Regions from separate parts of the Kitasatospora sp. NPDC091335 genome, predicted to be linked through region 2. Evidence: riboswitches for the same ligand, from Rfam matches in the RefSeq annotation. Region 2 holds a riboswitch; each other region holds the start of a gene.
The links. A riboswitch is a leader RNA that binds a small molecule or an ion and turns the genes downstream of it on or off. The one in region 2 is predicted to bind cobalamin.

Region 1: it holds a riboswitch for cobalamin, as region 2 does, so the genes downstream of both, ACIQOW_RS25040 (CoA-acylating methylmalonate-semialdehyde dehydrogenase) here and ACIQOW_RS12775 (ribonucleoside-diphosphate reductase subunit alpha) in region 2, are expected to answer to the same signal.
Region 3: it holds a riboswitch for cobalamin, as region 2 does, so the genes downstream of both, ACIQOW_RS32980 (cobalamin biosynthesis protein) here and ACIQOW_RS12775 (ribonucleoside-diphosphate reductase subunit alpha) in region 2, are expected to answer to the same signal.

The regions. Positions count from the first base shown of each region.
Region 1 is NZ_JBIVUM010000012.1:232,099-241,919, forward strand. Features, by position in the region: partial or broken gene ACIQOW_RS25020 (enoyl-CoA hydratase-related protein) at 1-109, opposite strand, end outside; gene mmsB (3-hydroxyisobutyrate dehydrogenase) at 106-993, opposite strand; gene ACIQOW_RS25030 (enoyl-CoA hydratase/isomerase family protein) at 990-2,069, opposite strand; gene ACIQOW_RS25035 (acyl-CoA dehydrogenase family protein) at 2,069-3,214, opposite strand; gene ACIQOW_RS25040 (CoA-acylating methylmalonate-semialdehyde dehydrogenase) at 3,220-4,719, opposite strand; cobalamin riboswitch at 4,919-5,110, opposite strand; gene ACIQOW_RS25045 (MarR family winged helix-turn-helix transcriptional regulator) at 5,207-5,659, opposite strand; gene ACIQOW_RS25050 (MFS transporter) at 5,659-7,134, opposite strand; gene ACIQOW_RS25055 (zinc ribbon domain-containing protein YjdM) at 7,288-7,644, opposite strand; gene ACIQOW_RS25060 (HelD family protein) at 8,104-9,821, opposite strand, start outside.
Region 2 is NZ_JBIVUM010000004.1:286,058-295,878, forward strand. Features, by position in the region: gene ACIQOW_RS12730 (sugar ABC transporter permease) at 1-145, shown strand, start outside; gene ACIQOW_RS12735 (SRPBCC family protein) at 347-811, shown strand; gene ACIQOW_RS12740 (nucleotidyltransferase domain-containing protein) at 821-1,468, shown strand; gene ACIQOW_RS12745 (DUF6879 family protein) at 1,490-1,900, opposite strand; gene ACIQOW_RS12750 (hypothetical protein) at 2,055-2,324, opposite strand; gene ACIQOW_RS12755 (ATP-binding protein) at 2,321-2,758, opposite strand; gene ACIQOW_RS12760 (helix-turn-helix domain-containing protein) at 2,984-3,853, shown strand; gene ACIQOW_RS12765 (DUF397 domain-containing protein) at 3,846-4,067, shown strand; gene ACIQOW_RS12770 (ribonucleotide-diphosphate reductase subunit beta) at 4,133-5,149, opposite strand; gene ACIQOW_RS12775 (ribonucleoside-diphosphate reductase subunit alpha) at 5,149-7,566, opposite strand; cobalamin riboswitch at 7,760-7,919, opposite strand; gene ACIQOW_RS12780 (glycosyltransferase family 39 protein) at 7,966-9,666, opposite strand; gene ACIQOW_RS12785 (glycoside hydrolase family 26 protein) at 9,663-9,821, opposite strand, start outside.
Region 3 is NZ_JBIVUM010000020.1:102,956-112,776, forward strand. Features, by position in the region: gene ACIQOW_RS32970 (putative cobaltochelatase) at 1-875, opposite strand, end outside; gene ACIQOW_RS32975 (cobyric acid synthase) at 995-2,536, opposite strand; gene ACIQOW_RS32980 (cobalamin biosynthesis protein) at 2,533-3,516, opposite strand; cobalamin riboswitch at 3,615-3,748, opposite strand; gene ACIQOW_RS32985 (alpha/beta hydrolase family protein) at 4,151-5,257, shown strand; gene ACIQOW_RS32990 (hypothetical protein) at 5,911-7,236, shown strand; gene ACIQOW_RS32995 (CDP-alcohol phosphatidyltransferase family protein) at 7,414-8,292, opposite strand; gene ACIQOW_RS33000 (phosphatidylserine decarboxylase) at 8,279-8,971, opposite strand; gene ACIQOW_RS33005 (acyl-CoA dehydrogenase family protein) at 9,461-9,821, opposite strand, start outside.

The DNA.
Region 1 (9,821 bases), on a different contig from region 2:
CTTCGTTCATCAGCCGGGTGTTCAGCGCGTTCAGTGCCTTGGGCCGGTCCGGGGTGATCAGCCCCACCCGGCCCCTGCGCTCGACCAGGATCGTCTCGTAGCCGGTCACTCGGCACCCTTTCCCAGCGTCGTGATGATGGCCGAGAAATCCAGTCCGGCCGCCTCGCCCTGGGCGAAGGAGGCGTACAACTCGGCTGCCCGGCGCCCGAATTCGGCCGGCAGGGCGGAGGCGGTGGCCGCGTCGGCGGCCAGCCCGAGGTCCTTGGCCATCAGCGCCGCGGCGAACCCGGCCGCGTACTCGCGGTTGGCCGGGCTGGCCGGGACGGGCCCGGGGACCGGACAGTTGGTGGTGAGCGCCCAGCACTGGCCGGAGGCCGTGGCGGCGACGTCGAAGAGCGCCTGGTGGCTGAGCCCGAGGCTCTCCCCGAGGAGGAAGGCCTCGCTCACCGCGATCATCGAGACGCCGAGGATCATGTTGTTGCAGAGCTTCGCGGCCTGCCCGGCACCGGACGGGCCGCAGTGCACCACCGTGCGCCCCATGGCCGCCAGCACCGGCTCCGCCTCGGCGAACTCGCCGTCGGAGCCGCCCACCATGAAGGTCAGGCTCGCGGCCTCGGCCCCGGGCACTCCGCCGGAGACCGGCGCGTCCGCGGCCAGGTGCCCCGCGGTGCGGGCCAGGTCTGCGGCGATCCGGGCGTCCCCGACCGCGATGGTGGAGCAGTCCACGAACAGCGCGCCGCGCGGCGCCGCCGCCGTCAACTCCCGGTAGGACTCCAGGACGTGGCGCCCGGCGGGGAGCATGGTGACGACCACCTCGGCCGCCGCGACCGCCTCCGCCGCCGAGCCGGCCACGGCCACGCCGTGGCCGGCCGCGCGTTCCCTGGCGTCCTCCGCCAGGTCGTAGCCGGTCACCCGGAGCCCCGCCCCCACCAGGTTGGCGGCCATCGGGCCGCCCATGTTGCCCAGCCCCACGAATCCGATGTTCAGGCTCACCAGCGCTCCAGGGTGCTCGTGGTGGAGAGGCCGAGCTCACGCTCGCCCAGCCTCGCGAAGTGGCGGTCGACCTCGGCGTCCCGCACGGCGGCCAGGTCGGCCGGGCTCCAGCGCGGGGTGCGGTCCTTGTCGATCACCTGGGCCCGGATGCCCTCCGGCAGGTCGGCGGTGGCGAGCGCGGCGCAGGAGGTGCGGTACTCCTGGTCGAGGACGGCCTCCAGCGGGCCGAGCGCCCGGGCCCGGCGCAGCGCGGCGAGCGTCACCTTGACGGCGGTGGGCGAGTTGGCGGCGATCCGGTCGGCGGCCTCTCCGGCGGCCGGGTCGCCGGCCGCCGCCAGCCGCTCGACGATCTCCTCGACGGTCGGCGCGGCGTAGCAGCGGTCGATCCACTCCCGCTGCCCGGCCAGCCGGCCGGGCGGTGCGGCCGCGATGTGCCGGGCCAGCGCGTCGTGCACCGGCCGGACGGCCAGGTCGTCCAGCAGGGCGGGAAGCCGCCCGGCGGGCACGAAGTGGTCGGCGAACCCGCACAGCAGGGCGTCCGCGGCGCCGACCGCGCCGGCCGTGAGGGCCAGGTGGGTGCCCAGTTCGCCGGGGGCGAGGGCGAGCAGGTAGCTGCCGCCGACGTCCGGGACGAAGCCGATCCCGGTCTCCGGCAGGGCGATCCGGCTGCGTTCGGTGACGATCCGGACGCTGCCGTGCGCGGAGACGCCGACCCCGCCGCCCATCACGATGCCGTCCATCAGTGCCACGTATGGCTTCGGGTAGCGGGCGATCCGGGCGTTGAGGTGGTACTCGTCGCGCCAGAACCGCTCGGCGGCGGCGCGGTCCCCGCCGGTGGCGGCGCGGTGGATGGCGACGATGTCGCCGCCCGCGCAGAGCCCGCGCTCGCCGGCGCCGGTGACGACCACGGTCGCGACGGCGTCGTCGTGCTCCCAGTCGTCCAGGGCCCGGGCGATCCGCAGCACCATGGCGTGGGTGAGGGCGTTGAGGGCCTTGGGGCGGTTGAGCACGATCAGCCCGGCCCGGCCCTCCCGGTGGACCAGGACGTCGTCGGCCCCGGTGGTGTCGGCCCCCATCAGGCGGCCCCGATCAGGCCGCGGGCGACGATGACGCGCATGATCTCGTTGGTCCCTTCCAGGATCTGGTGCACCCGCAGGTCGCGGACGGTCTTCTCGATGCCGTACTCGGTCAGGTAGCCGTAGCCGCCGTGGAGCTGGAGCGCCTGGTTGGCCACCTCGAAGCCGGTGTCGGTGGCGTGCCGCTTGGCCATCGCGCACAGCTGCGGGGCCCGCGGGTCGCCGCGGTCCAGGGCCGCCGCCGCGCGCCAGAGCAGCGCCCGAGCGGCCTCCAGTTCGGTGGCCATGTCGGCGAGCCGGAACTGGAGCGCCTGGGCGTGCAGCAGCCGGGCGCCGAAGGCCTCGCGGTCGGCGAGGTGCGCCGTCGTCCGCTCCAGGGCGCTCTGGGCGCCGCCGAGCGAGCAGGCGGCGATGCCGAGCCGGCCACCGTCGAGGCCGGCCATCGCGATCCGGAAGCCCTCGCCCTCGCCGCCGAGCAGCCGGTCGGCGGGCAGCCTGACCCCGTCCAGCAGCACCTGGCGGGTCGGCTGGGCGTTCCAGCCCATCTTCCTCTCGTTCGGCCCGAAGGAGAGGCCCGGGTCGTCGCGGTCCACCAGGAACGCCGAGATGCCCCTGGCGCCCGGTTCGCCGGTGCGGGCCATCACCAGGTACACCCTGGCGGCACCCGCGCCCGAGACGAACTGCTTGACGCCGTCCAGCACCCAGTGGTCGCCGGCGCGCACCGCCCGGGTGGTGATGGCGGCGGCGTCGGAACCTGCCCCCGGTTCGGTCAGGCAGTAGCTGCCCAGGTGCTCGGCCGAGCAGAGCGCGGGCAGCCAGCGGGCGCGCTGCTCCTCGGTGCCGTGGCGGTCGACCATCCAGCCGACCATGTTGTGGATGGACAGGTAGGCGGCGATGGAAGGGCAGCCGCCGGCCAGTGCCTCGAAGGCCACCACCCCGTCCTGCCGGGAGAGTCCGGAGCCGCCGGCCTCCTCGCGGACGTAGACCCCGGCCAGCCCGAGGTCGGCGGCCTTGCGCAGCACGTCCACCGGAAAGTGCTTGGTCTGGTCCCACTCCACCGCGTACGGCGCCAGGCACTCGGCGGCGAACTCCCGTACCGCGGCGGCGATATCAATCTGATCTTCCGTCAGATCACTTGCGTGCACGGCGTTCACCCCATCGTCGGCATGGTGAAGCTCGCGCCCTCCTTGACCCCGGAGGGCCAGCGCGAGGTGACGGTGCGGGTGCGGGTGTAGAAGCGGATGGAGTCGGGGCCGTGCTGGTTGAGGTCGCCGAACGCGGAGCGCTTCCAGCCGCCGAAGGTGTGGTAGGCGACCGGCACCGGGATGGGCACGTTGACCCCGACCATGCCGGTGTCCACCCGCCGGGCGAAGTCCCTGGCGGTGTCGCCGTCCCGGGTGTAGATGGCCACGCCGTTGCCGAACTCGTGCTCGCTGGGCAGCCGCAGCGCCTCCTCGTAGTCGGCGGCGCGGACGACCGTGAGCACCGGACCGAAGATCTCCTCGCGGTGGATCCGCATCCCGGGCGTGACCCGGTCGAACAGCGAGGCGCCGAGGAAGTAGCCGCCCTCGTGTCCTTCCAGTCGGAACTCCCGCCCGTCGACGACGAGTTCGGCGCCCTCCCGGACGCCGAGGTCCAGGTACCCGCGGACCCGGTCGAGCGCGTCGGCGCCGACCAGCGGGCCGAAGTCCGCCGCCGGGTCGTCCGAGCGCCCGACCTTGAGCGCGGCGATCCGCTCGACCAGCTTGGCCACCAAGGCGTCCGCGGTCTCCTCCCCCACCGGGACGGCCACCGAGATCGCCATGCACCGCTCGCCGGCCGAACCGTACCCGGCGCCGATCAGCGCGTCGGCCGCCTGGTCGAGGTCGGCGTCCGGCATCACGATCAGGTGGTTCTTGGCGCCTCCGAAGCACTGCGCCCGCTTGCCATGGGCGGCGGCGGTGGCGTAGACGTACTGGGCGATCGGTGTGGAGCCGACGAAGCCCACGGCCTGGACGCGCGGGTCCTCCAGCAGGGTGTCCACGGCCTCCTTGCCGCCGTTGACCACGTTGAGCACGCCTGGCGGCAGCCCGGCCTCCAGGAAGAGTTCGGCCAGCCGCAGCGGCACCGAGGGATCGCGCTCCGAGGGCTTGAGAACGAAGGCGTTTCCGCAGGCCAGGGCGGGGGCGGCCTTCCAGAGCGGGATCATCGCCGGAAAGTTGAACGGGGTGATGCCGGCGACCACGCCGAGCGGCTGGCGCATCGAGTACACGTCGATGCCCGTCCCGGCGTTGTCGCTGAACTCGCCCTTCAGCAGGTGCGGGATGCCGGCGGCGAACTCCACGACCTCCAGGCCGCGCTGGATGTCGCCGTGGGCGTCGGAAACGGTCTTGCCGTGCTCGGCGGAGAGCAGCCGGGCGAGTTCCTCCTTCTCGCCCTCGACCAGTTGCAGGAAGCGCAGCAGCACCCGGGCCCGCCGCTGCGGGTTCCAGGCCGCCCACTCGGGCTGCGCCTGGGCGGCGTCGGCGATCACCGCCTCGACCTCGCCACGGTCGGCCAGCGGCACCCGGGCCTGCACCCGGCCGGTGTTGGGGTCGAAGACGTCGCCGTACCGGCCGGACGTCCCGGCGGCGCGCTTGCCGCCGACGAAGTGGGTCAGTTCACGGACCATCGGTTCCTTCTCTCATCAGCGCTGGGGAGAGGAGGACTGGAGAGCACCGCCGCCCGGCCGCGCGCACGGTCGGCGCACGGGCCTGCGGGCAGGCGGAAAATGACGGATCGTCAGGCGTCGAGCGCCCTGGCGACCGGAAGCACGGCAGCGGAACGGGAACAGCGGCCCGGAGTCATGCGTGTCGTCTCCATCCTCGTGGAAAACACGAACCACCCGCGGCCGGTATCCTGACTCCCGGATCGACGCCCGCCCCCTGGCCTTCCCGGCTGGCTGCCAGTGGCCGTCTCCTGCGAGGACGGACTCCCCGGTCACAGTGGCGGGACCGTGCCGGACTCACACCGGCTTCCCTGACACCGCGGACCTGCCGTCGACCATATAGTTGGACGTCCTAGTAAGTCCAGAGCGACAACCCGTGAGAACACGTCACGGACGCGTCGTCACCGGCCCGCCCGGGGCCGTCGAGCACCGCCCGGGCCCGGGGGCGGCCTCAGCCCAGGAGCTTCGCCACCACCCGGTCGAGCGCGCGGATGTCCTCCGGCGGCAGCGCGAGCAGGGCGTCCGGCGGGGTGGCGAGGATGCCGGTGGCGAGCGCGGCCTTCGCCTCGCCCTCCTCGGTGAGGTGGACCAGCTTGGAGCGCCGGTCGGCCGGGTTGGTGATGCGTTCGGCGAGGCCGCGCCGCACCAGGTCGTCCACGATCACGGTGGTGTACGGCGGGTCGGCGGTCAGCCGCTCGGCCAGCTCCCGCAGGGTGATCGGTCCGGCGGCGAGCCGGCGCAGCGCCCTGACCCGGCTGAAGCTCATGCCGAGGGCGTCGGCGACGGCCTTGCGGCGGTCGTGGCGCTCCAGCACGAGCGTGTACATCCCCTGCCAGACCCGGGCCGCCATCCCGGCATCGGCCTCGCCCGGCTCCGGGTGTCCGCCGGTGTCAAGGCACTCCATCAGGCGTCCACCGTCCCCTTCGTCTCTCTGATCCCGTTGCCGCCGGCGTCCTCGGCCGCCTCCTCGGCGGCGAGCCGCTCCGCCGCGCGTTCGGCCGTCGCCCTGGCCCAGCGACCGGAAGTGAGCGTACCGGTGACCAGCACGGCGACACCGCAGCCGGCGATGATCCACCACGCCGTCCGGGCGGCGGCGGTGAAGGCCGCCGGGTCGGTGTGGGCGGCACCGGCCATCAGCGCACCGGTCACCGCGACGCCCAGGGACTGGCCGACCTGCCGGCTGGTGGAGGCGACGGCCGCCGCCACGCCCGCCTGCGCGCGGGGCATCCCGGAGACGGCGGTGTTCGTGATCGGCGCGTTGACCAGGCCGAAGCCGGTGCCGAAGAGCAGGAAGGCGACGACCAGCAGACCGGTCGGCACGTGCTCGGCGTAGCCGACCGCCTGGAGCACGGCGCTCGCGGTCAGTGCCGTCCCGGCGAGCAGCAGGGGCGTGCGCGGCCCGCGGGTGGCCACCATCCGGCCGGACAGCGGCGCGGTGAGCAGCGACATGACCGCCATCGGCAGCATGAACAGCCCGGCGTGCAGCGGGTCGAGCCCGCGGACGTCCTGGAGGTACAGGGAGCCGACGAACAGGAACCCGCCGAGGCCGGCGAAGGCGGCGACCGCGATCACGGTGGCACCGGAGAACGGCGCGGAGCGGAAGAACCGCAGGTCGATCAGGGGGTCGGTGCGCCGGGGCTCGTACCACAGCAGGCCCAGCAGCGCGCCGAGCGCGGCCGCCGTGCAGCCGAGGACCACGGGCGAGGTCCAGCCGCGTTCCGGCGACTCGATGATCGCGTAGGTGAGTCCGGCGAGCAGCACGACGACCAGCAGCTGGCCGACCGGGTCCGCCCTGCGGGTGCGGGCCGCCCGCGACTCCGGCACGTAGCGGGTGAGGAAGAGCGCGGCCAGGCCGATCGGGACGTTGATCCAGAAGATCGCCCGCCAGCCGGCCGACTCCACCAGGACCCCGCCGAGGATCGGTCCGGCGGCCATGCTGATGCCGACCACGCCACTCCACACGCCGATCGCGCGGGCGCGCTGCCGGGAGTCGGTGAAGGTGTTGCTGATGATCGACATGGCGACGGGGTTCAGCATCGATCCGCCGACCGCCTGGAGCATCCGCGCGGCGAGCAACCAGCCGAGCCCGGGGGCCAGGCTGCACAGCAGGGAGGCCCCGGAGAACACCACCAGTCCGATCCGGAACACCCGGCGGCGGCCGATCCGGTCGGCGGTCGATCCGGAGAGCATCAGGAGGCTCGCCAGTACCAGGGTGTAGGCGTCGACCGTCCACTGGAGTCCGGACACCGAGGTGTGCAGGTCACTCCGGATGGCGGGCAGGGCCACGTTCAGGATGGTGACGTCGAGGCTGACGATCAGCAGGCTCATGCAGCAGATGGCGAGCACGAGCCAGGGCCGCGGTCGGGCGGCATCGGGCATGACGGACGCTCCATGGTTACTTGTATTGTTGTAATCATTGTGAGCCTATAACTAACTCCCGCGACGACTCCACCCTTTTCCGGTCCGGGAAAGACGGAACGGCCGCGCCCACACCGATCTCCTCGGCGGGGCGCGGCCGTCCAGGCCCGCGGGTCAGGCCTTCTTGACCACGCTCGACTTGAGCTGCATGGCGCCGAAGCCCTCGACACGGCAGTCGATGTCGTGCCCGTCGACGCCGTCCACCAGGCGGATGTTGCGCACCTTGGTGCCGGCCTTGATGCCGGAGACGCTGCCCTTGACCTTGAGCGCCTTGACCACCGTCACGGTGTCCCCGTCGTTCAGCACGTTGCCGACGGCATCCTTGATCACACGCTCGCCGGCCGCGGCGCCGCTCTCCTCGGAGCCGCCGGGCACCCACTCGTGGGCGCACTCGGGGCAGACCACGAGGGCGTTCATCTCATAGGTGTACTCGCAGGAACACTGCGGGCACGGGGGCAGGCTGTCGCTCATGGGTTCAACGCATCCAGGGTTTCGAGGCGGCAAGGGGGCCGGGCCGGCGGGTCCGGTGCCCACGCCGAGGGCACCCTGACGCACCTCGCGCCGATCCGACGGCACGCCAGCATGTATGAACTTGAAGAATTTTTCAAACCACCTGTCCGCCGACGTGAGGGCAGCCCCCGAAGGTGCCCCGGTCGGAGGACGCCGGGCACCTGCCGGGGCCGTCCTCCGTACCGTCGGCGAACACGAAGGTGTCCCCTGCTACACCGCGGCCGTCGGCCCGCCCTGGGTCGCGGGCCCGCGTGCCTGGTTGCCGGGGCTCCGAGGGGACCAGCCGTGGTTCACAGGACCCGCGGTCCACTCCTGGAGGCTGCCGTCCCTCGTCGTCGTGTAGACCCTGGTCTCCTTGGCGGCCGCCGTCCCGAAACGGCCCCGCAATTGGCGCGATCCGCACCCGCCCCGCCCCGCCCGTCACCCGGCCAACGGCGCGGGCAGCGGGCGGGCGTGCAGGACGTCCAGCCGGGAGACCGCCCGCGTCACCACCACGTACAGGCGGTGCAGCCCGCGCGCTTCGGCCTCCACGATCGCGGCCGGCTCCAGCACCACCACGTGGTCGTACTCCAGCCCCTTCACCAGCGACGCCGGCAGCACCGTCACCCGCGCCGTGGTGCCGGCCTGCTCGGCCGCGCCGGTCGGGACGCCCGCCTCCCGGAGGGCCTCGGCGGTCTCCGCCACCGCGTCGTCGGCCGCGATCACCGCGATCGAGCCCTCGCGCTCCAGCGCGGCCCGCACCGCCGTCACCACCGCCCCGCCCAGGCCGCCCCCGGCCACGCTCCGCACCGTCAGCTCGCCGTCCTGCCGCAGCGACACGGCCGGCGGCACCGCCACGTCCAGCGCTCCCAGCAGGGTGTTGGCGAGGGCCATCACCACGGCCGGGACGCGGAAACCGGTGGTCAGCGGCACCACCGCGGCCTGCGGCTTGCCCAGGTGGCCGAGCTGCTCGGGCCAGCTGCGGGCGGCCCACGGCGCCGTCGCCTGGGCGAGGTCGCCGAGGACGGTGAGCGAGCCGAAGACGCTGCGGCGGGCGATCGCCCGGCACTGCATCGGGGAGAGGTCCTGGGCCTCGTCCACCACGACGTGACCGAAGCCGGCCGGGTGCTCGATCAGTCCGGCCACCTCGTCCAGCAGCATCAGGTCGTGCTCGGACCACCTGGCGCTCTTCTCCGAGCGCGGCGGGCGGCGCCACAGGATCGCCGCCCGCTCCTCCGGACCGAGCACCCCCTCCGCCGCCTCGGCCAGCACCGCGGGGTCGCTCAGCAGTGCGGCGACCACGGCCTCCGGCCGCGGGTTCGGCCAGGCGGCCTCCAGGAAGGCCGCGACCGGCCTGGAACGCCCGATCTTCCGCGTCCACGCCCCGGGCATCACGCCGGACCGGCGCTCGGCCTGGTCCTGGAGCATCGCCACCACCCGGGTGCGCAGGCTCTCCCGGCCGATCGCGTACGGAGGCGCCTGCTCGCGCAGTTCGGCGACCACCCGGTCGAGCCGCTCCGGGGACACCCGCCAGCGGTAGGAGCCGTCCGGGACGACCAGCGGCTCCGAGCCCGTCGCCCGGATGCGCCCGTACAGCGCCCGGCGCAGCACCGTCGCCATCCGGGCGTCCTGCTTGACCACGGCGGCCCGCTCGTCGTCCACCGAGGTGACCGGCCGGGTGGCGACCAGGTCCTCGACGGTCTTCTGGACGACGTCGATCTCGCCGAGCGCGGGGAGCACCTCGGCGATGTAGCGCAGGAAGACCGGGTTGGGGCCGATGACCAGCAGACCGCTCCGCCGGATCCGCTGCGGGTAGCTGTAGAGCAGGTACGCGGCGCGGTGCAGCCCGACGGCGGTCTTGCCGCTTCCGGGAGCGCCCTGCACGCACACCGACTCGCTCAACTCGCCCCGCACCAGGGCGTCCTGCTCGGGCTGGATGGTGGCGACGATGTCCCGCATCGGACCGGTACGGGGCCGCTCGATCTCGGCGGCCAGGATGCCGCCCGCACCGCTGCCGCCTCGGCCGCTCCCGTCGCCGCTGCCGCCGTCCGCACCGGGCCCGCCGACCACGGCCGCCCCGCCGAGGGCCTCGTCCTCCAGCCCGGTCAGCTCCTCCGGCGCGCCCAGGCTCCACGGCGCCCAGCCGAACCTGCGCCGCC
Region 2 (9,821 bases):
CGGGATCATCTCCGGCCAGCAGGACCAGAACTACGGGCTGTTCGCGGCCGGGGCGCTGGTGACCTCGTTGCCGGTGATCGTGGTCTACCAGTTCCTCCAGCGGTTCCTGGCCCAGGGGCTGACCGCGGGGTCGGTCAAGGGCTGAACCGGGGGGAGAGAGGGTGTGAGGGCGGGGCCTGTCCTCGTCCGGTGTCCCGGCCCGGTGTCCGGGCCTGGTGCCCCCGTCCGGCGTCCGCGCGCCGGGCGGGGGCACGCCCATGTCACGTTTTCCGGTGGCTGCCCGGTCCATCTGTCGGGTGCGGTCGCCGACGTCCGCGCCGCCGCCCGCCGAGAGAGGGGAACGACCATGGAGACCCTGACCGTTCGACGCGTCATCGCCGCACCGATCGAGGACGTGTTCGACTGGTGTGCCACCACCACCAACCACACCCGCTCCCCGCTCATCCTCCGGGCCCGGCTGGCCCGGCCGGGAGCCGACGCCCCGTACGGCGTGGGGGCGGTGCGGCTGCACACCTGGGCGATCGGCTGGTTCCGCGAGCGGGTCACCACGTACGACCGGCCGTACGGCTTCGACTACACGGTCGAGCGCAGCGTGCCGCCGTCCCGGCACGAACTCGGCCGGATGACCTTCACCGAGGTCGCCGGCGGGACGGAGGTCGTGTGGACGACCACCTTCCAGGTCCGCCTGCCCTTCGGCGCGGCCCTCACCCGGGCGGTGGCGAAGCCCGTCATCGCCCACACCTTCGGCCGGATCCTCGCCGCCGCCGACGCCGCGCTCACCGCGGGGCGAGCGGGCGGGGGTCGGCAGTAGGTTGTGATGATGACTGACTCCCTGCCGCCCGGCGGCGTTGTGTTCGACGCGGACGAACTGGATGCCCGGTGGGCGGACGCGTGGCGGCCGGAACAGGTCGCGGAGCGGTTGGACGGGCTCGGCACACCGTGGTGCGTCGCGGCGGGCTGGGCACTGGACCTGTTCCGCGGTGGGCAGTCGCGGCCGCACGGGGATCTGGAGATCGCGGTGCCGGCGGCGGGATTCCCGGAGGTCCGGGAGCGCTTCCCCGAGTACGTGTTCGACGCGGTGGGCTCGGGACGGGTCTGGCCGGCGGGGGGAGCCGAGGCGCTGGCGGCCACGCACCAGACCTGGCTGCGGGATCCGGCGAGCGGCCGGTTCCTGTTCGACGTCTTCCGTGAGCCGCACGACGGCGGGACCTGGATCTGCCGGCGGGACGAGGGGCTGCGGATGCCCTACGACACGGTCACCGAGCGGACGGCCGACGGGATTCCGTACCTGGTACCGGAGTTGGTGCTGCTGTTCAAGGCGAAGGCGGCGCGGCCGAAGGACCAGGCGGACTTCGACGGGGTGCTGCCGCTGCTGAGCCGGGCGCGGCGGGACGCGCTCGGCGGGTGGCTGCGGCGGGTGCACCCCGGTCATCCGTGGCTGGCGGAGCTGGGGGACCTGGCGGGGTAGCCCGGGGGCCGGGGTGCCGCGTCAGCGCAGCCCGGCAGGGCAGGGGAGGAGCGGCCAGGTGGGAGGTGAGCGGTGCACGTGCGGAAATTTCCGTCCGGATCCGGCTGGAAATGAGAGGCGGCCCCTCGCGCGGGTGAGCGCGAGGGGCCGGGCGGCCGGGCCGGGCGTGCGCCGGAAGTCGGACCGGCCGACTCCGGCGTCATGCCTCCCGGTGGCGGGAGGCCCATTCCTGCGGGCCACCTGCTTGCCCAGGTCGGTCATGGCGCGGACCCAGGGGTTGTCCGAGGCCTCGGCCGGCAACCCCTTGCCGGCGAGGAAGTCCGCGAACTCCTCGCGTTCCTCGTCCACGTCGTAGACGGCCAGCGTTTGGAGTCGGAACGCCGTTCGCTTGAACGTCTCGAAGAGCCGGCCGAAGTGCTCACCTTTGAGCATGGACGTCTTCCTCCAGGGGCGGCGTGGTGATTGTGACCTGTCTTGATGCTCCCGATCACCGGGGAACACGGTCAAGGACGCCATCTTTCGAGAACAGGAAAGCTGTTCGAATCCGCTCCCGCCCGGCGTGAACGTCGGGCGGGAGCGGGGGAGTTCAGGGGCTGGTGGTGATGGTGATCAGGTGGCTGGTCCAGTCGGTCATGTCGCCGACGTAGAGGGTGACGCTCCAGCTGTCGTTGCGGGAGAGGCAGTTGGTGACGCCCTCGCCGCCGCCGGGGCCGATGCAGAGCCGGATGAAGTCCCGGTGGGCCTCGCGGATGGGGAGGTCGCGGACGCGCTCCCAGAGGACGGGGAGGGCGTGGTCGAGGCTGGGGAAGTCGGTGGGGCACATGATGCCGGCGATTCCGGCCCGGACGACGCTCACGCGGCGGCCGCCTCGGGGGAGATGTGGCACCAGACGAACTTCCCGACGCCACCCTCGCGCGGGCAGCAGCCCCACTGGGTGGCCAACTCCCTGACGAGCAGCAGGCCTCGGCCGCTCTCGGCGGTGGTGGAGGCGGGGCGGTACGAGGGCTCCTCGCCGTCGGCGTCGTGCACCTCGATGCGGAGCGTGTCGTCCGGGGAGAGCTGGAAGCGGACGAGGATGAGGAGGTTGTGCGGGGCGCGGCAGTGCCGGACGGCGTTGGTGACCAGCTCGCTGACCAGCAACTCGCCGGTGAAGACGAGGAGTTCGCCGGAGGGGTGGGGGAGGAGGAACTTGTGGAGCGCCCAGCGGGCGGCCCGGGGGGAGGAGCGGTGCCGGGGGAGCCAGCAGCTCCGCTCGATGGGGGCGGGTGAGGGGGAGAGGTCTTCAGGCATGGCAGGGCCACCTATGGGGTGTGCAGGTGAAAGCGGCTGAAGAGGGCATGGGGATGCCCGGTGAGTAGCCCACTGCGATCACGATGTGTCGATCAACAAGCTACGGTGAGTAGCATGCTCCTGGGGGCTTCCAAAGTGCAAGTCCCCACTTTGGAAGTGATCAAAGATTGTTGCGGCGGGCCTGGGGCGGCAGACTGACTGCGCACAGAAGCGGGGAGGTCACGCGTGCCGGTGAACAGGAATCCGACCGTCCGACAGCGGCGGCTCGCTCGAACTCTCAAAGAGATGCGGCTTGCTGCGGGAATGACGATTGCCCAATCGGCCAGACAGCTCGTCTGCGCCGAGAGCAAGATCAGTCGGATCGAGGCAGCGCAGTCCGGAATCAGGCTCGTCGATCTTCGGCTGCTGCTCGACCTCTATGGAGTGGTGGATCAGGCGACGCGCGGTCAGCTGGAGGACCTGTCTCGGGATGGACGTCTGCGTGGCTGGTGGGACAGGTATTCCGACACCCTGTCGCCGCTGTATGCCGACTACATCTCATTGGAGGCCGATGCCTCCGACGCCTACAGCGTGGAGACCTTCCTGATCCCGGGCCTCCTGCAAACGGAGGACTACACCAGGGCCGTCGTGCGGGCGCAGATAGAGGATGCCGACGATGGACAGGTGGAGAGGCTGACCAAGGTCAGGTTGGAGCGGAGGTCGGTGCTGGCTCGCGAGTCTCCGCTGCGGCTGTGGGTCGTGCTCTCAGAGTCCGCGTTGAAGCACCAGGTCGGTGGGCGGGCGGTGATGCGGGAGCAACTCGACTATGTGGTCACCATGGCGGACCGCTCGAACATCAACATTCAAGTGCTGCCGGAGGAATCGGATGTTCATGCCGCGCTCTTCGGGCCACTGGTGATCCTCAGCTTCCCTGAGAGCACTGAGACGGACGTCGTGTACGTGGACAGCCTCCTCAGCACCCTCTACATCGAGGAGCCGGGCGAGGTCTTCAAGTACTCCAACCTGTTCCGCCGGGCGTTGGCCGAGTCTCTGCCGCGCAAGGAATCGATCGCGCTCATCAAGCGCATTGCGAAAGGAAGGTACAGCGATGAGTAGCACCCCGCAGGGTGCGGCCGCTGTCGACCTCATCTGGCGAAAGTCATCGTTCTCAGGGGCTCAGAGCAACTGTATTGAGATCGCGGCTGGTGTCACCGAGGTTGTGCCGGTGCGTGACTCGAAGGATCCGAACGGGCCGGCGCTGCTCTTCCCGGCCGAGGCCTGGGCCTCGTTCCTCTCCGGGGTCAAGTCCGGCGACTTTCCGACCGGCTGAAACATCAGCGGTGCCCCGCACGGGCTGTGGCCGTGCGGGGCACCGCTGATGTCGTATCTGCTGGCTTAGAAGTCGTCGTCGAAGGCGACCGAGCCCTCGACGGCCACCTGGTACGCCGACACGCGACGCTCGAAGAAGTTGGTCAGCTCCTGCACGTTCTGGAGCTCCATGAAGCCGAACGGGTTGGTCGAGCCGTACCGGATCGGCAGGCCCAGCCGCGCCAGGCGCTGGTCGGCCACGGCCTCCAGGTACTCGCGCATCGAGTCGGTGTTCATGCCGGCCAGACCGTCGCCGCACAGGTCCTGGGCGAACTGGAGCTCGGCCTCGACGGCCTCCTCCAGCATCTCCGTCACCTGCTTCGCCATCTCGTCGTCGAAGAGGTCGGGCTCCTCCTCGCGCACGGTGTCGACCACCGACATGGCGAAGTCCATGTGCATGGACTCGTCGCGGAACACCCAGTTCGTCCCCGTCGCGAGACCGTGCAGCAGACCGCGCGACCGGAACCAGTACACGTACGCGAACGCGCCGTAGAAGAACAGGCCCTCGACGCACGCCGCGAAGCAGATCAGGTTGAGCAGGAACGCCCGGCGATCTTCCTTCGTCTGCAACGAGTCGATGTGGTCGACCGCGTTCATGTACTTGAAGCAGAACTGCGCCTTCTGGCGGATGGAGGGGATGTTCTCCACCGCCGCGAAGGCCGCGTTGCGGTCCTCCGGGTCGGGCAGGTAGGTGTCCAGCAGCGTCAGGTAGAACTGGACGTGCACGGCCTCCTCGAACAGCTGACGCGACAGGTACAGCCGCGCCTCCGGGGAGTTGATGTGCTTGTAGAGGCTCAGCACCACGTTGTTGGAGACGATCGAGTCACCCGTCGCGAAGAACGCGACCAGTCGCCCGATGAGGTGGCGCTCGCCCTCGCTGAGCTTCGCCAGGTCGGCGACGTCGGAGTGCAGGTCCACCTCCTCGACGGTCCAGGTGTTCTTGATGGCGTCCCGGTACCGGTCGTAGAACGACGGGTAGCGCATCGGGCGCAGGGTCAGCTCGAAGCCGGGGTCGAGCAGCATCTTCTGGCGGTCGTCGGACATTACTGGCAGGCCTCGCAGGACTCGGGGTTCTCCAGGGAGCAGGCGATGGCGGCTTCCTGCTCCGGGGTGAGGGTCGGACTGTTCACGGGCACCGGCGCGGGCGCGGGCGCGGCGGCACGTGCGGTGCCGGACGCGGCCTGGGCGATGCGGGTGGCCGGGCGCGAACGCAGGTAGTAGGTGGTCTTGAGACCGACCTTCCACGCGTAGGCGTACATCGAGCTGAGCTTGCCGATGGTCGGCGCCGCCATGAACAGGTTCAGGGACTGGCTCTGGTCCAGGTACGGCATGCGGGCCGCGGCCAGGTCGATCAGCGCGCGCTGCGGCAGCTCCCAGGCCGTGCGGTACAGCGAGCGCACCTCGGCGGGCAGCCAGTTCAGCTCCTGCACCGAGCCGTTGGCGTCGCGCAGCGCGTCGCGGGTCTGCTGGTCCCAGACGCCGAGGTCCTTGAGCTCGCGCACCAGGTACGGGTTGACCTGGAGGAATTCGCCGGACAGCGTCTCGCGCTTGAACAGGTTGGACACCTGCGGCTCGATGCACTCGTACACGCCGGCGATGGACGCGATGGTCGCGGTCGGCGCGATCGCGAGCAGCAGCGAGTTGCGCAGGCCGGTCTCGGCGATCCGGGCGCGCAGCGCGGTCCAGCGGTCGGCCCACTGCGGGGCGGCCGTCGGGAAGTGGTCGATGTGCAGCTCGCCGCGGGCCGCGCGGGTCTCGCCGTACGCCTCGTGGCGGCCGAGCTGCTCGGCCAGGTCGGCGGAGCGCTCGTACGCGGTGAGCATGATGCGCTCGGCGATCAGCGTCGAAAGGGCCTTCGCCTCGGCCGAGTCGAAGTCGATCCGCAGCTTGAAGAAGACGTCCTGGAGGCCCATCACGCCGAGGCCGACCGGCCGCCAGCGGGAGTTGGAGGTGCCGGCCTCGGTGGTCGGGTAGAAGTTGATGTCCACCACGCGGTCGAGGAAGGTGACGGCGGTGCGCACGGTGGCGTCCAGCCGCTCCCAGTCCATCGCGCCGGCGAGGTCGCCGGCGGAGGCCCCGGCGGCCACGTGGGCGCCCAGGTTGACCGAGCCCAGGTTGCAGACGGCGGTCTCGGAGTCGTCCGTGACCTCCAGGATCTCCGTGCACAGGTTGGAGGAGTGCACGGTGCGGCCCGGCAGCGCGGTCTGGTTGGCGGCGCGGTTGGAGGCGTCCTTGAAGGTCATCCAGCCGTTGCCGGTCTGCGCCAGGGTGCGCATCATGCGGGCGTACAGGGTCTGCGCCGGGATGGTGCGGACGGCCTTGCCGGCCTGCTCGGCCTTGAGGTACGCCTCGTCGAAGTCGGCGCCCCACAGGTCGACCAGCTCCGGCACGTCGGCCGGGGAGAACAGCGACCAGTCCTGGTTGGCGTTGACCCGGCGCATGAACTCGTCCGGGATCCAGTGCGCCAGGTTGAGGTTGTGGGTGCGGCGGGCCTCTTCGCCGGTGTTGTCGCGGAGCTCCAGGAACTCCTCGATGTCGGCGTGCCAGGTCTCCAGGTAGACGCAGGCCGCGCCCTTGCGGCGGCCGCCCTGGTTGACGGCGGCGACCGAGGAGTCGAGGGTGCGCAGGAACGGCACGATGCCGTTGGACTTGCCGTTGGTGCCGCGGATCAGGCTGCCGCGCGAGCGGATGCGCGAGTAGGACAGGCCGATGCCGCCGGCGTGCTTGGACAGCCGGGCGATCTGCGCGTAGCGGTTGTAGATCGAGTCCAGGTTGTCCAGCGGCGAGTCGAGCAGGTAGCAGCTCGACATCTGCGGGTGCCGGGTGCCGGAGTTGAAGAGCGTCGGCGAGGAGGTCAGGTACTCCAGGCGGCTCATCAGGCCGTACAGCTCGGCCACCTCGCGCACCGACTGCTCGCTGTCGCCGACCGCCAGGCCGCACGCGACGCGGAGCAGGAAGTGCTGCGGGGTCTCGATCACCTTGCGGGTGATCGGGTGGCGCAGCAGGTAGCGGGACTGCACGGTGCGCAGGCCGAAGTACTCGAAGCGGTCGTCGCCCTCGGGGTCGATCAGCGCGTCCAGCGCGGCGGCGTGCTTGGCGACGAAGTCGGCGGTGGCGTCGCCGATCAGGCCCTCGTCGTGGCCGACGGTGATCGAGGCGGAGAAGGACACCGAGCCCTGGCTGTTCGCCTCGTCGACGATCTCCAGCGCGAGCAGCCGGGCGGCCAGCTTCGAGTACTGGGGGTCCTCGGCGATCATCGACGCGGCGGCGTCCACGGCCAGCCCGCGCAGTTCGGCGAAGTCCGAGCCGGCGTGGCGGCCGCGCAGCGCGGCGGCGGCGACATGGCCGGGGTCCACCTCGGTGAGGTCGACGCTGCGGTCGGTGAGCAGCCGCAGCAGGGCGCCGCCGGGGTCGGAGACCGTCGGGTCGGTGAAAACGGTACCGGTGCCCTGGGCGGGCAGGGTGGCTGAGGCTGCGGTGGTCAAGGCGCTCTCTCCTGGCGGCGATCGGCGGCTGTGATCGGGGGGCCACCGGGCCGATGGGGGCAGGGGAGCACGGCACGAACGCACACGGCGTCGCGCGACGGTTACTCCCCGGCCCGCCCGCGAGGCCCGGAGGGGTACTGCTCGTGCTGGCGCGGCCTCTGCGGGAGGGCCGTGGCGCACACTGTCCGGCAGGTAATCGGACTCGCGGGCACGGCTGCTGGAGCCGCCCGCTCACCGCTGCGGGGCAGTCCCGGATTCGCACCGGGTTCCCCTGCGTCGACAGCAGAAGCGAGCATACATGTTGTGCCGCCGGACTGCGGTGGCACCATATGTTGTGGCTGTCGTGTCGCGGGTGTGGCTGAGCGGGGTGGCCCGTCAGTGCTTCAGATAGACCTTGTACGTGCTCGAATCACCGGTCGGTGAGGTGAATTGGGCGACCAGCCGGTAGTGTCCGGCGGCGGTCAGGGCGTCGCTCAGGGCCCGGTCGGTGGCCTTCGGCGCGGTGCTGTCGAGGACGACCACGGTGAACCAGCCGTCCCGGATCGCGGCCACGCTGCCGGCGTCGCCGTGGTGCTGCACCCCGGCGCCGTCGCGGTAGTTCGTGCCGGCCCGCGCGGAGACCCACTGCTCGGGTCGGGAGACGCCGCCCAGGTAGTACTCGGCGAGTCCGTCGACCTCGGTGAGGTAGCGGCCCTGGGGCTCCGCGTGGACCCGCAGGACGGCCAGCAGGCGGCCGGAGTCGGGCCCGTTCTGGTAGCGCAGGGCGGACTGCTCCAGGCCGAGGGCGAGCAGCGCGACCCAGACCAGGATGCCCAGCTGGGGGTGGCGGAAGTGGGCGCCGACCAGCCGGGTCAGGCCGACCCCGGCGAGCGGGGCGGCGAGCAGCATGCCGTAGCCGAGGTGGCGGAACAGCGCGCCGGAGGTGCCGGTCCACAGGTGGGCGGCGGGGACCAGCAGGGTGGTGACGGTCAGGACGGCCCCGAGCAGGGCGCGCCGGCCCCGGGTGGTGGGGACGGCGTCCTTCTCCGGCGCGTCGTGCTCGTTGATCTGCTCGTGGCGCGCGTAGGCGATGGTGCCGGCCACCGCGAGGACGGTGAACAGGCCGGCCCACTGGAGCGTGCCGAGCAGGATCGAGCCGGCTGAGCCGGGGGCGTTGCCGCGCGAGGGCGACCACCCCGCGACCCTGCCGAGGGTGCCGTACGGGAGCAGCAGCAGGAGGGTGCCGGCGCCCGTCAGCAGCGCGCGCAGGGCTGCTGGTCCCGGCCGCTGGTACGGCCGGGCGCAGGCGAACGCGAGGGCGACCAGGGCGGGGACGGCGAAGGCCGCGGAGTAGGCGACGGCGCAGGCCAGCGCCGTGGGTGGGGCGGCGAGCAGGGCCAGGGCCGGATGCCGTCGGGCGGTGAACACGGTGGTCCAGGCCGCGACGGCGACCAGCAGGACGGCGAGCGACTCGGGCGCGGCGTAGAAGCCGACCACGACGGTGGACTGGAGGACGGCGTAGACGGCGATGGCGCAGATGGCGACCCGCTCGTTGAACAGCCGCCGGGTCAGCGAGTACAGCAGGACGGTGGTGACCAGCGCGAAGCCGAGGCTGAGCAGCCGGGTGCCCCAGATGCCACCGGCGTTCGCGGCGGCGCCGGCCAGCGGCGGGTAGAGCCAGGGCGAGCCGTGCACCCGGTCGACCAGGTCGGTGGTGACCGGGGTGCCGTGCAGCAGGTGGGCCAGCTGCCGGCGGCCGGAGACCATGGCGGCGGCCTCGTCGGGGTGGGCGGCGGCCAGCAGGCGCAGCGAGAGCGCGGCCTGGACGGTGAGGACGGCGCCCAGCAGGCCGCGGGCGATCCAGCGGCGGCGCGGGCTGGGGCCCGGGTCCCAGCTGATCGCGGGGACCTGCGGGATGGTGTACGGGGCCAGTTCTATGTTGTCGGGGTTGTCCACCGCCACGGCCGTGCGGGGCCCGGCGGTGTCCGGTCCCGGCTCGGCGGTGTCCGGTCCTGGTTCGGCGGGTTCGGGCTCGGCGGCCCGGCGGCGGGCCGCGCGGCCGTGCGGGACGGAGGGGAACTCGGACTCAGTGCTCATCTGGGGTTCCGGATGTCGAAGCCGTAACGGGGGTCGGACACGCGCTGCTTGAACGCGGCGAGGGTGTCCGGGACGGCCTCGACCCGCCAGTCCGCCCGCTTGACGATGTTGAACCAGACGAAGCCGACGACGTCGTCGTGCGCCTCCAGGCCGGA
Region 3 (9,821 bases), on a different contig from region 2:
TCCCAGGCGGCCAGCGCGACGGCCGTGCGGGCCATCACGATGTCCGCGCGCAGCCCGTCCACCTCGAACGCGGCGCAGACGGCGGTGATCTGACGCAGTGCCACATCCGGCAGCTCCACCTTGGGAAGCAACTCCCGTGCGGTGGTGATGCGTTCGGCGAGTGCCCGCTCCTCCTCGGCGAACCGCGCGGCGAAGCCGGCCGGGTCCACGTCGTACGCGAGCCGGCGGCGGACCACCTCGGCGCGCTCGACCGGGTCGCGGGTGGCGGCGATCTCGACGGTCAGGCCGAACCGGTCGAGCAGCTGCGGCCGCAGCTCGCCCTCCTCCGGGTTCATCGTGCCGACCAGCAGGAACCGGGCCGCGTGCCGCACCGACACGCCCTCGCGCTCGACGTAGGAGCGCCCCATCGCGGCGGCGTCCAGCAGCAGGTCCACCACGTGGTCCTGGAGCAGGTTGACCTCGTCGATGTAGAGCACGCCGCGGTGCGCCCTGGCGAGCAGCCCCGGCTCGTAGGCCTTGACGCCCTCGGCCAGCGCCCGCTCCAGGTCGAGCGAGCCGACGATCCGGTCCTCGGCCACGCCGACCGGCAACTCGACCAGCTGGGACGGCCGTTCGGAGAAAGGCGGGGAGACGTGCGGCCCGTCCGGGCACTGCGGGTCGGGCGCGGCCGGGTCGCAGGCGAAGCGGCAGCCGTCCACGGTGGCGATGGACGGCAGCAGGCCGGCCAGCGCGCGCACCATGGTCGACTTCGCGGTGCCCTTCTCGCCGCGCACCAGCACGCCGCCCACGGCCGGGGAGACCGCGTTCAGCAGCAGCCCGAGCCGCAGGTCGGCCATGCCGACGATCGCGGTGAACGGATAGCGGACGTCACTCATGCCGTACCCCACTCCTGTCGTGCCCGGTTCCGCGGGACCAGCCTGGTCCCGCGGTCCTGCCTGGCTCTGCGGACCAACCTGGCTCTGCGGACCAGCCTGGTCTCGCGGTCCTGTCCGGCTCATGCGTCACTCCCAGGGGCCCCGGGCGGGACGAACGGCAGCGATCCGGCCGCCGGCACTCCGCCCTCGATCAGCTTCCACAGCGCGTCGGTGTCGGCGTGCTCCTCGATCAGGTCGCCCAGCCGGTCCAGCCGGGCCTCGCGCGCCGCGGCGAAGGAGGTGTCCGGCGCCGCGACGAACGCCCGGCCGGCCAACCCGGCCACCTCGCGCAGGAATTCGCGGCGGAACCCGTCGTTCTCCAGCGCGCCGTGCCAGGTCGTGCCCCAGACCGAGCCCACCCGGCAGCCGTCCAGGCCCTGCCCGTGGCCATCGGAGAGGAACACCTCCCCGCCGCCCTCGACCGTCACCACCCCGTGGTGGATCTCGTAGCCCTCCACCCGCTGACCGAACGCCTCGCCGACCGGCCGCGCCAGCACCTTCTCCACGCCGAACCGCACGTGCGTCGGCAGCAGGCCGAGACCCTCGACGGCGCCCGCCTTCGACTCGACCTCGTCCACGATCGAGCGCCCCAGCATCTGGTAGCCGCCGCAGACGCCGAGGAGCGGCAGCCCGGCCGCCGCCCGCGCCCTCAGGGCCGGCTCCAGGCCGCGTTCGCGCAGCCAGGCGAGGTCCGCGACGGTGGCCCGGGTGCCGGGCAGCACCACCAGGTCGGCGTCGGCCAGCTCCTCCGGCCGGGTCGCCCAGCGCACCAGCACGCCCGGCTCCTGCGCGAGCGCGTCCAGGTCGGTGAAGTTGGACAGCCGCGGGAAGCGCACCACGGTCACCCGCAGCACGTCCGCGCCGAGCGGCCCGCGGCCGTCCACCCGGTCCACCACGGTGGACAGGTCCAGCGAGTCCTCGGCGTCCAGCCACAGCCCCGGCAGCATCGGCAGGGTGCCCAGCACCGGACGGCCGGTCAGCTCGTGCAGCATCTCCAGCCCGGGCGCCAGCAGCCGCGCGTCGCCGCGGAACTTGTTGACGAACCAGCCCGCCACGTGCCGCTGGTCCTCCGCCGAGAGCAGCGCCAGCGTCCCGTACATCGCCGCGAAGACCCCGCCGCGGTCGATGTCCCCGACCACCACCACCGGCAGGGCGGCGGCCGTGGCCAGGCCCATGTTGGCGATGTCGCGGTCGCGCAGGTTGATCTCGGCGGGCGAGCCGGCGCCCTCGCAGACGACCACGTCGTAGCGGCGGCGCAGGTCGGCCAGGCACTCCAGGGCGCGCTCCAGCAGGACGGGCTTGCGCTCGCGGTAGTCCAGCGCGCCCACCTCGGCGACCGCTCTGCCGAGCAGCACCACCTGGCTGCGGCCGTCCGCGCCCGGTTTGAGCAGCACCGGGTTCATCGCCGCCTCCGGCTCCACCCGGGCGGCCTGCGCCTGCATCGCCTGGGCGCGGCCGATCTCGGCGCCGCCGGCGGTGACGAAGGAGTTGAGCGACATGTTCTGCGCCTTGAACGGCGCGACCCGCACACCCTGGCGGACGAGCCAACGGCAGATCCCGGCCGTCACCACGCTCTTGCCCGCGTCCGAGGTCGTCCCCGCGACCAGCAGCGCGTTCGTCATGCCCTTCCCCTCTTCTTCCCCAGGAACGCCCGCAGCAGGACGTGCCCCGAGACCGTCGTACCCAGCGCCAGTGCGCCCACCCGCCGGGACAGCGCGCAGGCCCGCTCGATGTCGTCCACCGTCACCGGGCGCAGCTCCGCGCCCAGCACCGGACGGTGCTCCACCCGCTCGCCGTACCGGAGCGTCCCGCCCAGCCGAACGCCCACCGCGCCGGCGAAGGCCGCCTCCGCCTGGCCCGCGTTCGGGCTCGGATGCGCGGAGCCGTCCCGCCGCCAGACCCGCCAGGCCGTCCTGGGCTCGGGCGCGGCGGCCACCGTCAGCAGCGCCGTCAGCCGGGCGCCCGGCCAGCCCGCCAGGTCGTCCAGCCGGGCCGAGGCCCAGCCGAACCGGGTGTGGCGCGGCGAGCGGTGGCCCACCATGGCGTCCAGGGTGTTCACGGCGCGGAAGGCCAGCAGACCGGGGGTGCCGGCCAGGGCGCCCCAGGTCAGCGCGTTCACCACGGCGTCGGCGGTGTTCTCGGCCACCGACTCGACCACCGCCCGGGCGATCTGCTGCTCGTCCAGTGCGCTCGGGTCCCGTCCGCACAGGTGCGGCAGCCGCTCGCGGGCGGCCGCGAGGTCGCCCGCGGCCAGCGAGCGGCCGATGGTGCGGGCCTCCCGGGTCAGCGAGGTGCCGCCGAGCACCGTCCAGGTCGCGGCCGCCGCCAGCGCCGCCCGGCCCAGCGGGCGCCGGCCCACCGTACGGTCCAGGGCGAGCGCGCCCGCCGCGACCGCGCCGACGCACAGCGCCGTGTACCCGGCTCCGGCGGCGCGGTCGTCGCGCCACAGCCGTCGCTCCAGGGCGGTCGCGGCGCTGCCGAAGGCGGCCACCGGGTGGCCCCGGCGGGGGTCGCCGAAGCGGGCGTCCGCGGCGTGGCCCGCGACGGCGCCGAGCGCGAACGCGGCGGCGCGGGTCAGCGGGCGCGGGGTCAGCGGGCGCACGGCGGAAGGCAGCTCGAAGTCCGGCGGGGCGGGGCAGCCTGCATCGGGTGCGTGTCCTCACTCAGGGTCCGCGCCCTGGATCGACGTGACGGGGGCGAGAGTCTCCTGGCTTCCGGGTCGGACGCACCCTCGGAGCCTTCCAGCGGCCTTCGACGGCCCGCCGTGGCGATGTTCCGAGCGTGCTCCCCGGTGACAGTGGCGGGACCGCGCCGGACTTCCACCGGCTTCCTCTCCATGCCCTCCGTTTGGCCCCAGGATCCCATCACGGGCCAGAACCGGGAGTCAACCGAGGTCACGGAGGGGTTGGTCACACCCGGACATCGCTGACGCCCCCTCCGATCGCCCGACCCGGCACCGGCCCGGTCCGCTCTCGCCGGCTCCCGTCGCCAGTCTCGCCACTCCCACCACTCTCGTGACTCTTGTGACTTTTCACCGGGACGAGCCCGTCCCCTTCCGCCTGGGTACCTCCGATCGCCCCCGTCCTCCTCGCCACGGGCTTCTGGCACCTCCTCAGCACCGCCGGGGCATCGCCCGCATGACCCGGATGGCCCAGTCCGGTGGCCGGGCGGGCGGGGCGCCGGTGAACTGGTGCCCGAGCACCGTCCGGTGCGTGAGCAACAGAGCGGGGAGCGAAATGCGTTGGGGAACCGCCGCCGTCGTGGCGGCCGCCGCGGTCGGGGCCGCCGTGCTGGTGGTCGGCCGCCGGGCCTCCGAGCGGATGGTCCGTCCGGCGACCGCCGTCCAGGAGTCCGGGCCGGTCGTGGTCCGCGGTCTCGCTCCCGGACGGATCACCTTCTCCCGCGGTCCCGAGAGCCTGCGCCCCGGCCGCTGGGCGGTCGAGTGGGCGGACGGCGGGCACGCGGTCGTCGAGGAGGTCCTGCACCGCGACGAGCAGAGCGTCACCCGCCGGCTGGTCCGCGCCGACCTGGGCACCCTCACCCCCGGCACCGAGGTTCGCTTCACTCCCCGCGTCCACCTCGGCGACCCCACCGAGGCGCTCGGCCTCGCCTTCACCGACACCACGGCGGACGGCGAACTCGGCGCCCTGCCCGCCTGGCGACTCGACGGCCGGCGCGGCACCTGGGTGATCCTGGTGCACGGCCCGGAGTCCGACCGCGGACAGACCCTCCCGGTGCTCCCCGTCCTCGACCGGCTCAGGCTGCCCGTCCTCGCCGTCACCTACCGCGGTGACGAGGGTGCCCCCGCCTCCCCGGACGGGCTCAGCCACTTCGGCGAGACCGAGTGGCGCGACATCGAGTCGGCGGTACGGCTGGCACTCGACAACGGTGCGGGCAAGGTGATCCTCTACGGCTGGTCCCTCGGCGCCACCATGGTCCTCCAGACGGCGGCCCGCTCGGCCTGGTCGTACGCCATCCGCGGGCTGATCCTCGACTCGCCCGTGCTCGACCTGCCGGCCTCCGCCCGCCGGGACGCCGCCCGGGCCGGCTTCCGGGGCGTCGCCGCCGAACTCGGCGCCCTCGCCGCGGAGGGTCGCACCGGCGTCGACCTCGCCGACTTCAGCCGGATCGCCGAGGGCACCGACCTGCGCGTCCCCACCCTCCTCCTGCACAGTCCGGCAGATCCGATCGCCCCCTTCCGCACCGCCGAGAAGCTGGCCGCCGCCCACCCCGACGTGGTCAGCCTCCGGGCGTTCCCCGGCGCCGGCCACGCCACCCTCTGGAACGCCTCCCCCGATCACTACACGGAGCTTCTCCGCCGCTGGCTCACACCGCTTCTCTAGGGCGGGACGTGCCCGTGGGGGAGAGGCCCGCCGGGCTCCGGCGCTTTTCCCGAGAGCTTCACCTGTTCACGAATGAACGTTTCTCTATTTCGCCGGGCGGCACGAGAAGTCGAACCGGCCGACTTCTCGTGCACTATGACCCCGCCGGTCCGTGCGCCATCCGTCCGGATTGGGGCTGGACAGCCCCGCCGGGCGTTGGCGGAACGGGATTCCCCCAGGAAATCCACCCCCTCGGCCGGGGCAAAAACTTGCCCCTCCTCTCAACCCCTGTCGCTACACAGTGTGACCGGTCGGACATTCCCGGCGACGGAGGCGCCTTGGGTGGCATGGCCGTGTCACACGTTTCCGGCCAGGCAGTTTGCCGTGGTTGCCCGATCTTGCGGAGGTGGCACAGGCGGTCGCCCGGTCGTACGGACAACCGGATGTGACAGAAGGCCGGTACAAGGGGAAGACTGCTCGACGTGACGTCTCGGAACCCGCGCGACCGTGATGCCCCGCTCCCGCCGACGATCGGTACCGGTGCGACGGTGACCCGTCTCCCCGGAACGGCCCAACGGCCCGCCGGTGGCAGGCAGGGCGGGGCGGGTGTCCCCCGTAACGGAGTACCCCGGCGACGAGGGCCCGCTCCGGCTCCCGGTCGGGGCCGGGTTCCCGTGCCGGAGGGCTTCCCGGCACCCTCCGAGCTGGCGCCGCTGGCCCGCCGGATGCTGGTCGACGCCGTCCGGATCGCCCGCTGGGCCGGCGAGCTGTCCGAGGTCGACAAGCGCGGCGAACTGCTCCCGGACGACGCCCGGACGGCGGGCCGGGCGCTGGCCATGACCGTCGGCGCCGCCGCCAAGGCCTGGGGACAGGCGCTGCTGGTCGGCCTGGTGGAGGCCCGGGACGGCGGAGCCGGCCCCGGCTGGCGCCTGCACGCCTGGGAGCACGACGACGAGGCCGTGGTGCGAGGCTGGTCGGCGCTGTTCGACGCCTGGACCCTGCTCGCCCCGGTGCCGCCCGCCGCGCTGCGCGGCGTGTTCGCCGTACTGGCCGGGCAGGCCGTGGACCAGGCCCCGCAGCTGCTCTCCTTCCTGCACCTGGTGGACGGCCCGGTCGCCGAGAGCGAGCTGCTGGAGCTGCTGCGCCGCGGACTGGACGAGCGACGGGTCGGCGCCGGTCTCGGCGGTCCGGGCCTGTCGCCCGTGCCGCACGCCGCCTCCGCCGTCTCCGCCGTCCGCGGCACCTGCCGGGCGCCGCAGATCGACACCCCGCCCGCGCCCTCCGACGTGGCCGCCGTCCTGGACTGGATGCTGGACGGCCTGGCGGCGGTCGGCGCCCTGGTGCGCAGGAACGATGCCGCAGAGCTGTCGCCGCTCGGCCACTGGGCGGTGCGGGCGAAGCTGGAGGAGATCTGCACGGTCGCGCAGACCGCGGCCGGGCACATCGAGCAGAGCGCCTTCGAGCTGCTGAACGCCTGTGCGGACTACTCGCCGGGCCCGGCCCGCGCCGAGTTCCGCGCCTGGGTCGCGGCGCGTCCGGCGGACCGGGCGGTGGGCGAGCTGCTGGACGCCGCTCAGGGCGACGACGCGCTGGTGCGCGGGCTCGCCTTCGAGGCGCTGCGGGTGGCCGGGGGTCCGGCCGAGCAGGCGGTGCGCGCGTCGGTGGACGAGCCGGTGCTGCGTCCTTACGCGCTGCTCTGGCTGGCGGAGCGCGCGGACGAGGGCGTCTCCCCGGCGGACGTGCTGGGTGCGGAGGATGCGGCCTGGCTCTGGGTGGACACCGCGGCCGCGGTGCTCGACCACGGTGAGACGGAGCTGCTGGTGGGCCACGTCGAGGGCGCCTCGGCCGGCGACCCGGTCCGGCTCTTCGCCAGGGCCCGGCAGTCCGGGCACCCGCGGGCGGCCTCGGTGCTGACGGCGGTCTCGGGCGTGCACCCGGACCCGGTCGTGGCCCGGGCGGCGCGGCGCTCGGCGTTCAGCGTGCACACCGGGGGCGCCTGAGTTTTATGACAATTGCGGAGGAGTCCGGGGTCCGCAGCGACGGCCGCCCCGGCGTCCGTACCGACGGTGTCTGAGCCCGTACCGACGACGCCCCGGCTGTCCCGGCTGTTGTGACACACGAGGAAGGGCCCGGAACCAACAGGTTCCGGGCCCTGACTCTTATGACAATTGCGGGGATCAGCCGACCCGCGACTCCGCCCGCCGGGCGCGGACGTCGCCGACCTTCTGCCCCACCTTGCGGCGGATGACCAGCAGCGGCGCCATCGCGGCGAGGGTGATCTGGGCGAACGCACCGACGTGCATCAGCCTGTCGCCGCCGGGCAGGCCGGTGGCCCACGCGGCCAGGCAGCCGATGGAGACCACGATCCAGCAGAGCGTGGCGGTGGCCAGCAGCCCCTGCGGCTTCGGGTACTCGATCCGGCTGACCATCAGGTACGCCGCGCCGAAGATGGCGAGCAGACCGGGCAGGAACGGCGGGTCGAGCAGCACGATGGCGATCACCGTCATCGCGCCCATCGGGCAGGGCATGCCCTGGAACACCCCGGGCCGCATCTTCACGGCCGAGAAGCGGGCCAGCCGCAGCACCACGGCGAGCAGCACGGTGATGGCGATGAGCGCCGACAGCTTGCTGTTGGAACCCTGGGAGACCATGCCCCAGACCGCGACGAAGTAGGCCGGCGCGATGCCGAAGCTGATCAGGTCCGCCAGGTTGTCCAGTTCCGCCCCGAGGGCCGAGGAACGCAGCTTGCGCGCCACCAGGCCGTCGAAGAGGTCGCACATCGAGCCGATCAGCAGCAGTGTGACCGCGGTGGCGGCGCTGTGCCGGTCCGGAGCGGCGTCCGGGTTGGTGATGTGCGGGACCAGGACCCCGGTGGTGATCGAGTAGATCGCCAGGAAGCCGCAGACGGCGTTCCCCAGGGTCAGGAAGTCGGCGGTGGACAGGTGCTGGGGAGAGCGCGGAGCGCGCAGCTCGCGGTCGCGCGCCCAGCGGCGGCGGCGCAGGGCCGTCTCCTCGTCGTCCAGGCCGACGATTGTCTCAGGATCAGTCACGGTCAAGGCGCGTCACCCCGGCTGTGGTCTTCTGGCCGACCTCGACGCCGACCTCGACGCCGACCGGCAGGTAGGTGTCGACCCGGGACCCGAACCGGATCAGACCGATCCGGTCGCCCTGCTCGACCTTGGTACCGGCGTCGACGTACGGCACGATGCGGCGGGCCACGGCCCCCGCGATCTGGACCATCTCGATGTCGCCGAGCTCGGTGTCGAAGTGCCAGACGACCCGCTCGTTCTGGTCGCTGTCCTTGTTGAACGCGGGGACGAAGCCGCCCGCGACGTGCTCGACCGACGTCACCGTGCCCGGCAGGGGCGCGCGGTTGACGTGGACGTTCAGCGGACTCATGAAGATCGCGACCCGGGTGCGGCCGTCCGGCCAGGCATCGATGCTCTGCACCACGCCGTCGGCGGGGGAGATCACTCTGCCCGTGCCGATCTCACGCTCGGGGTCGCGGAAGAACCACAGCATGCCGGCGCCGAGTGCGCAGGCGGGTACCGCAGCCAGGGCCCACTTGCCGCTGCGCCTGGTGAGGGCGGTGGTCACGGCGGCCGTGGCGAGGGTGGGGACGAACCAGGGGGTGGCTCCGCGCGCGATGGTCACGCGGGGTCGCCGACCGGCCGTCGGGGCTGCGAGGGCATCGCGGTCCGTGACGGAGGTGTGAGGGGACGGGCTGATGGGCATCGAAGACCTTTGTCGCGGGGGATCATGGCCGCTGGACGGGGGCCACCGCGGAATCGGTAATAGAGGGACGGCTTGCTGTCCCGGTGGATGCTATCGGGAGCACACGGTGGGTGGGCAACCCGCCTGCTCGTTCAGGTGTCCGGTGGCGGCGCGTGTGCGCGTCCACTCCCACGACCGTAGCTCGGCCCGGTCCGGTTCCCAAGGGCCCGGACACGCCTGGTGACTCTTGTCTCAACGGGTGGGCGAACGGAACCCGGTGGGCGTAACGGCCGTAGCGGCCGCGAGCAGGTGTGCGGAAGCGGCCGCAGGGCGCGTCGATGCAGCTGTACGCCCTGGGGCCGCTTCCGGAGGGCCGTGCCGGACCCTGGCGGACCAGGCCGGGCCCGTGACGGGGCACGGCGCTCCGCCGGGACGGGCCCGCACGCCCGTCGACCGGCGGTTCGAGGGGCCGCCCGGCGACGTGGTCCGTCGAACGGGCGGCCGGGGGGGTCACTCGGCGATCCGGTACTCCTCCAGGAGCCGGCGTCCGACGATCATCTTCTGGATCTCCGCAGTACCTTCACCGATGAGCAGCATCGGGGCCTCGCGGTAGAGGCGCTCGATCTCGTACTCCTTGGAGAAGCCGTAGCCGCCGTGGATGCGGAAGGCGTCCTCGACGACCTCCTTGCAGTACTCGGAGGCGAGGTACTTGGCCATGCCGGCCTCGAGGTCGTTGCGCTCGCCGCCGTCCTTCTTGCGGGCGGCCATGACCATCATCTGGTGGGCGGCCTCGACCTTGGTGGCCATCTCGGCGAGCTTGAACTGGATCGCCTGGTGCTCGGCGATCTTCTTGCCGAAGGTGGAGCGCTGC